DNA from 2 places in the Micromonospora sp. NPDC049048 genome. Region 2 is predicted to be linked to the other one. Evidence: riboswitches for the same ligand, from Rfam matches in the RefSeq annotation. Region 2 holds a riboswitch; the other holds the start of a gene.
What was found. A riboswitch is a leader RNA that binds a small molecule or an ion and turns the genes downstream of it on or off. The one in region 2 is predicted to bind thiamine pyrophosphate.

Region 1 (3,402 bases), on a different contig from region 2:
CGCCCGTGCCCGGGCGGGAGGCGGTGCTTCCACGGGTGGAACATCAGGGACCTTTCCCGCCCCGGGAGACAGCCCTGGTGTTCCACCCGTTCCCGTCGGCTCCGTCATGACTGCCGTTCGAGTTGGTCGATGTTGAGGGTGTGCGGCGGCGGTGGGCGTAACGGCACTCTGCCGGTGTGGACATCTGCCGGCGGTGGAACGCCACGGCTGTCACCGGGGGCGGTTGACCGACCTGGCGTTCCACTCGTCGGCGCGTTCGCGGAGGGCGGCCGTGACGAGGCGTACCGTCCGGTTTCGGTTCCGGAGCACGTCGTCGGCGGTGAAGCGCAGGACGATCCAGCCGGCCGCGCGTAGCGCGTTCAGCCGGGCGACGTCCTGCCGGAAGTGGACGCGTTCCCGGTGGTGGTCGCCGTCGTACTCGACCGCGACGCGCAGGGCCGGCCAGGCCAGGTCGACCCGGCCGACGAAACGGCCGGCGGCGTCGCGCACGTCGTGCTGCGGCGTGGGCGGGGGCAGCCCGGCGTCGAGCAGGAGCAGCCGGAGACGGGTCTCCATCGGGGACTCGGCCAGCGGCTCCGCCAGCGCCAGGATCTCCCGCAGCAGAGGCAGGCCGGGCCATCCGTGCCGCGCGTCGGCGTACGCGCGCAGTGCGGCGAGCTTCACCACCCGGCGGTGCAGCAACGCGTCCACGGCGACCAGAGCCTCGTCCCGAGGGGCCTGGCGGCCCAGGTCGAAGGCGGTGCGTAGGGCAGTGGTGACGGGCAGGCCGCCGAAGCGCGTGCGGTCGGAACCCGGCACCACGGATCGGGTCACCCGAAGACGAGGATGGGGTCGCATTCGCGCGGCGCGTGGTACCAGTACGGTGACCGGCGCGTCCCGGGCCAGCAGGTCGACGCCCCAGAGGTACGCGGCACTCCTTCCGGCGATCGCGGCGCCGGAGGGCAGGAGCAGGGCCACCGCATCGCACCAGAGCCGATGATCTGGCGCGAGCAGCGCGTCCCGATGCACGTACACATCGGGTAGCAGGCGTTGCCAGGACGGCCCGCGCAGCATGGCGCGGGTCAGGAGTCCGTCGGCGACGGCGGCGCTGGCGCGGAACGGCAGGAAGGCGAGGCCGGGCGGTACGCGGGCGGCTGAGGGCATCGGGACAGCGTGGCGTGACGAGGTTCTCGCCCGCCGCCCCACTCGCCGGGATCGGGTTGTCGGTGTGAGATCCGCGCTCCGACCTTGGCGGATCCGGCGATCCGTCGTACGGTGACAGCCGCAAGTGACCCACGGGAGCCCGGTGGACCGGGCTGAGAGGGGGGCTGTCAGCCCCCGACCGTCGAACCTGATCCGGGTAATGCCGGCGCAGGGAGGAGTGTTGCCGTGCCGTCCCTCGGGCGACTGCATCTCATCACCGACACCCGACCCGGGCGGGATCCGCTGGCCGTGCTGCGGGCCGCCCTACCGGTGGCCCGCACGGAACTCGTCGTGCAGGTCCGGATGACCGACGACGCCACCGACCGGGAGGCGTACGACCTGGCCTGCCGGGTCGTGGCGCTCTGCGCACGATACGGCGCCACCTGTCTCGTGAACGACCGGCTGCACGTGGCGCTGGCGGTGGGTGCCGCCGGTGGGCACGTCGGCGCGGAGGACCTGCCGGTCGCGGCGGCCCGCCGGGTGCTCGGCCCGACGGCCGTGCTCGGCGCCACCGCCCGCGAGCCGGCGACGGCCGCCGAGGCGGTCGCCGCCGGGGCCAGCTACCTGGGCGTGGGCCCCTGCCACGCCACCAGCACCAAGTCGGGGCTGCCGGCACCGATCGGCCCGGCGGGGGTTAGCGCCGTCGCCACCGCCGTGGACGTGCCGGTCGTCGCGATCGGCGGGGTGACCGCCGCCGACGTGCCCGCGCTGCTGGCCGCCGGGGCGTACGGGGTGGCGGTGGTCGGGGCGCTCTCCGGGGCGGAGGATCCGGGGCGGGCGACGGCGGAACTGCTGGGAGCGCTGGGGTGCTGAGCCGGCCGGACGTCGCCGTGGTGGGGGCGGGACCGGTCGGGCTGGCGATCGCCTGGCGCTGCGCGCAGCGCGGACTGCGGGTCGTCGTGCACGACCCCGCCCCGGGCACCGGCGCGTCCCACGTCGCCGCCGGGATGCTCGCCCCGGTCGCCGAGGCGTACTTCGGCGAGCACGAGCTGACCGGGCTGCTGACCGCCTCCGCCGCCCGCTGGCCCGCCTTCGCCGCCGAGCTGACCGCCGCCACCGGCGTCGACGTCGGCTACCGCACCGAGGGCACGCTGATGGTCGGGCTGACCGCCGACGACCTGGCCGAGGCGCGCCGGCTGTGGGCGTACCAGCAGGGGATCGGACTGCCGGTGACGCCGCTGCGCCCGTCGGCGCTGCGGGACCGCGAGCCGGCGCTGGCACCCCGGGTGCGCGGCGGCGCGCTCGCCGCCACCGACCACCAGGTCGACCCGCGGCGGCTGGTGCCGGCGCTGCGCGCGGCCGCCGAGCGGGCCGGCGCCACGCTGGTCCCCGCCGTCGTGCGCGCCCTGTCCGACGTGGACGCGCGGGTCACGGTGGTCGCGGCCGGTTGCGGGGCGGCGGCCCTGACGGGGCTGCCCGTGCGACCGGTGAAGGGGCAGGTGGTCCGGCTCCGCGCGCCCGGCGGCGGTGCGCCGGGCTTCCGGCACGTCATCCGGGGGTACGCCGACGGCGAGCCCGTCTATCTCGTGCCCCGCGCGGACGGGGAGGTGGTGGTGGGCGCGACCGTCGAGGAGCGCGCCGACACCGACGTCTCCGCCGGGGCGGTGCTGCGGCTGCTCCGCGCGGCCGTCGACCTGCTGCCCGAGTTGGCCGAGTACGACCTGGTGGAGACGGCCGCCGGCCTGCGCCCCGGCACCCCCGACAACGCCCCGATCCTCGGTCCGCTGCCGGGCCGGCCCGGCGTGCTCGCCGCGACCGGACACCACCGGCACGGCATCGTGCTCACGCCGGTCACCGCCGACCTGATCGCCGACCTGGTCGTCACGGGGACGGCGGACCCGCTGCTCGCCCCCTTCACCCCGGCCCGGTTCGCGCCGCCCGAGCCCGCCGAACCCGCCCCCGACCCGGCCGCCTTGCCCGGTCCGGCCGCTGTCTCTGGTCCGGCCGCCGCTCCCGGTCCGGCCGCCTTGCCTGGCCCGGCCGTCAGCGTCGGTCGGGCGCCTTCCGGCGGGCCGGGGGTCGTCGCCGGGCCTGTCGTCCCGGCCGTCGAGAGCCGGTCCGGTGCCGGACCGGCCGTACCCGAGGAGGAGCACACGTGGAACTGACGGTGAACGGCACCGGGCGCAGCCTGCCCGGCGGGTCGACCGTGGCGGACCTGGTCCGGGTGGTCACCGACCAGCAGCGTGGGCTCGCCGTCGCGGTCAACGGTGAGGTCGTGCC
Region 2 (3,402 bases):
CGAAGACGGTGTTGGTGACGAACTGGTGCTCGGGGTCCTGGAAGACCGACCCGATCCGGCGGGCCAGCGCGGGCGCGCGCCAGCGGTGCGGGGGAGTGCGGGCGTCGCCGCCGGCCAGTGCCGTGGTCGCCGTGACCCGGCCGGCTCCGGGTCTGAGCAGGCCACCGAGCAGCAGGGCGAGGGTCGACTTGCCGGCCCCGTTGGGACCGACGACGGCGAGCGCCTCGCCGGCGCGTACCGTCAGATCGACGGCGGCCAGCCGGGGCGGCAGGCCGAGCCGGTCGGCGGTGAGCAACACGTCGCCGGCCGGCGCGGTGGCGTGGCGGGGCGGCACGGGCCGCCCGGGCACCCAGACGCCCTCGGCGGCGAGCGCGTCGCCGTGCGTGCCGAAGACGGCCTCGGGCGTGCCGTCGGCGCGGACGCCGCCGCCGGGTTCGAGCACGACCACCCGGTCGACCAGGGGCAGCGCCTCGGCGACCCGGTGCTCGACCAGGATCAGCGTGGTCTCGGCGTCCAGCGCGCCGGCCACCGCCGCCCGGATCAGCGCCGCGCCGGTGGGGTCGAGGTTGGCGGTGGGCTCGTCGAGCAGCAGCAACCCGGGGCGCAGGGCCAGCACCCCGGCCAGGGCGAGCCGCTGCTGCTCGCCGCCGGAGAGGGCGGCGGTGGGGCGGTCCCGGGGGTACGGGAAGCCGACGCGCGTGAGCGCCTCGTCGACGCGGGGCCAGATCTCCCCTGCGGGGGTGCCGCGGTTCTCCAGCCCGAACGCCACGTCGTCGCCGCTGCGGGCCATCACGAGCTGGGTCTCCGGGTCCTGGAAGACGATGCCCACCCGCTCCCGGGCCTTGCGGGGGTCGAGCCCGTCGATCTCGACGCTGCCCTCCTGCTCGCCCGAGTCCTCGGGCAGCAGCCCGGCCAGCGCGGCGAGCAGCGTGCTCTTGCCGGCCCCGGAGGGCCCGAGCAGCAGCACCCGCTCGCCGGCCTCGACGCGCAGATCGACCCCGCGCAGGGCCCACGCCCGACGTCCGGCGTGCCGCCACCCGAACCCTCGCAGCGTCACCGCCCCCACGCCGTCCTCCTTCCTGCCCGCCCGCAGGCGTTGATCATGAAGTTGTTGTCCTTCGGCGCGGCGTGTCGTGGCAACAACTTCATGATCAACGCGGCCGGTGAGCGGGTGGGTGGGGGTTAGATCGGGGTGCGGTCGCGGGCGGCGGGGAAGCGGTCCAGGGCGCCCGTGGTGGCCAGGGAACGGGTCAGGGCCCAGCCGCCGGCGCCCGCGACGATCGTGGCGCTGACGACGGTGAGCAGGGCGTACGGGATGCGGTAGCTGGCCAGGGCGGTCTCGCTGTTCCAGACGACGAAGTCGAACAGCGCCGCGCCGAGGCCGGTCAGCGCGCCAGCGATCAGCGCGGTGGGCAGCCGGAACGAGCGGTACCGGAACGCGGCGAAGGCCAGTTCGGCGCCGAGCCCCTGGATCAGGCCCTGCACGATGGTGACGCCGCCCCACTCCGAGCCGAGCAGCGCGGAGACCGTCGCGGCCACCGCCTCGCAGAAGAGGGCCGCCCCGGGCTTGCGGATCACCAGGCCGCCGAGGACGGCCGGGACCAGCCACACGCCGTACATGATCGCCTGACCGGCGGGGAAGAACGCGAACGCCGGGTCGACGGCCCGCCACAGCAGGCCCCACGCCCAGAAGATGACGCCGAAGGCGACCGCGATCACCGCGGCGACGACGACGTCGACGGTACGCCACCGGGTGGCGGTGTTGTTGTCTCGCATGATTGCTCCCAGTCCCGAACGAGAACCAGGAGAAGACGCACGCCGCGCCCGGAACGTGCCGGACGTCGACGCGGCTGGAGGTCGACCGAACTCCCTGCGCTGGCATTACCCAGATCAGGTTCGAGGGTCTGCGGGCGGTGCCCGCACTCTCAGCGCTGTGCGCTCCCCTGTCGGATGTGAAGTTGTGGCCCGACGCTAACACCTTCGAAGATCATCCAGCAAAGGTGATCTCTGCGCTGCTCACCACGCGGGGGAACCGACGCTGTCGGTTCCCCCGGTACTCTCGGGCGGCCACTGGGAACCCGGCAGAGGGACACGTACGTGACATCCGAGGCTGACCGCCGCGCGCCGGACGGGGTGGGTGCCCCGGGCGTACGCGGGGAGACGCCGGCGGCCCCGCGCGGCCCGGACCGGCGGATCGGGTCGGTGGAGGTGCTCGCCGGCCTGCTGATCCTGCTGTTCGTCTTCCGCGAGCCGGTCGCCCGGGCCCTGTCCGCGCCCCGGTTGCAGACCTGGACCACCGTCTTCGTCTCGGTCCTGGTGCAGGCGGTGCCGTTCCTCGTCTTCGGCGTGCTGCTCTCCGCGGTGATCGCGGTCTTCGTACCCCGGTCGTTCTGGGCCCGGGCGCTGCCGCGCCACCCCGCGCTCGCGGTGCCGGTGGCCAGCGCGGCCGGCGTGGTGCTACCGGGCTGCGAGTGCGGCGCGGTGCCGATCGCTGGGTCGCTGATCCGGCGCGGGGTCACCCCGGCCGCCGCGTTGGCATTCCTGCTCGCCGCCCCGGCGATCAACCCGATCGTGCTCACCGCCACCGCCGTGGCCTTCCCCGACGACCCGGCGATGGTCCTCGGCCGGGCCGTCGCCAGCCTGCTCGTCGCCACGGTCATGGGTTGGCTGTGGCTGCGTCTCGGCCGGGCCGACTGGATCCGGCTGCCGCGCCGGCCGGAACTCGACGGCGGCTCGCGCGGACGGGCGTTCTGGGGGGCCGTCCGGCACGACGTCACGCACGCCGGCGGGTTCCTGGTGATCGGCGCTGCGGCCGCCGCCACGATCAACGTCGTGGTGCCCGAGCGCTGGTTGCAGACCCTCGCCGACGAGCCGGTGCTGTCGGTGCTCGCGCTGGCCGCCCTCGCCGTGCTGCTCTCCCTCTGCTCCGAGGCGGACGCCTTCGTCGCCGCGTCGCTGTCGCAGTTCTCGCTGACCTCCCGACTGGTCTTCCTGGTGGTGGGGCCGATGGTCGACCTCAAGCTCATCTCGATGCAGGCCGGGGTCTTCGGCCGGCGGTTCGCGCTGCGGTTCGCCCCGACCACCTTCGCGGTGGCCGTCGTGGTGGCCGCCACGGCCGGGGCGGTGCTGCTGTGAACCGGCAGGCGCAGGCGGTCGTCCTGCTGCTGCTCGGCGGCGCGGTGATCCGGGCCAGCCTCACCGACCTGCACCTGCGCTACGTCAAGGAAGGGCTGCGACCCTTCCTGGTCGCCGCCGGCCTGCTGCTGGTGGCCGCCGCGGTCATGACCCTCTGGTACGAGCTGAGCCCGCTCCTGCGGCGCACGCCCGTCGACCACGACGCTCGTGGTGACCATGACGGGCACGACGGCGACGGGCACGACGGGCACGGGCATCGCGAGCCGT

Region 1: linked by a shared signal. The riboswitch ahead of thiE (thiamine phosphate synthase) and the one ahead of ACGFIG_RS11010 (ECF transporter S component) in region 2 are both predicted to bind thiamine pyrophosphate.

What each region holds. Positions count from the first base shown of each region.
Region 1 covers NZ_JBICTM010000001.1:543,947-547,348, forward strand. Annotated here, with positions in the region: gene ACGFIG_RS02650 (DUF559 domain-containing protein) at 211-1,143, opposite strand; TPP riboswitch at 1,266-1,374, shown strand; gene thiE (thiamine phosphate synthase) at 1,369-1,995, shown strand; gene thiO (glycine oxidase ThiO) at 1,989-3,287, shown strand; gene thiS (sulfur carrier protein ThiS) at 3,278-3,402, shown strand, end outside.
Region 2 covers NZ_JBICTM010000003.1:77,067-80,468, forward strand. Annotated here, with positions in the region: gene ACGFIG_RS11005 (ABC transporter ATP-binding protein) at 1-1,066, opposite strand, end outside; gene ACGFIG_RS11010 (ECF transporter S component) at 1,183-1,776, opposite strand; TPP riboswitch at 1,850-1,955, opposite strand; gene ACGFIG_RS11015 (permease) at 2,134-3,135, shown strand; gene ACGFIG_RS11020 (TIGR03943 family putative permease subunit) at 3,132-3,402, shown strand, end outside.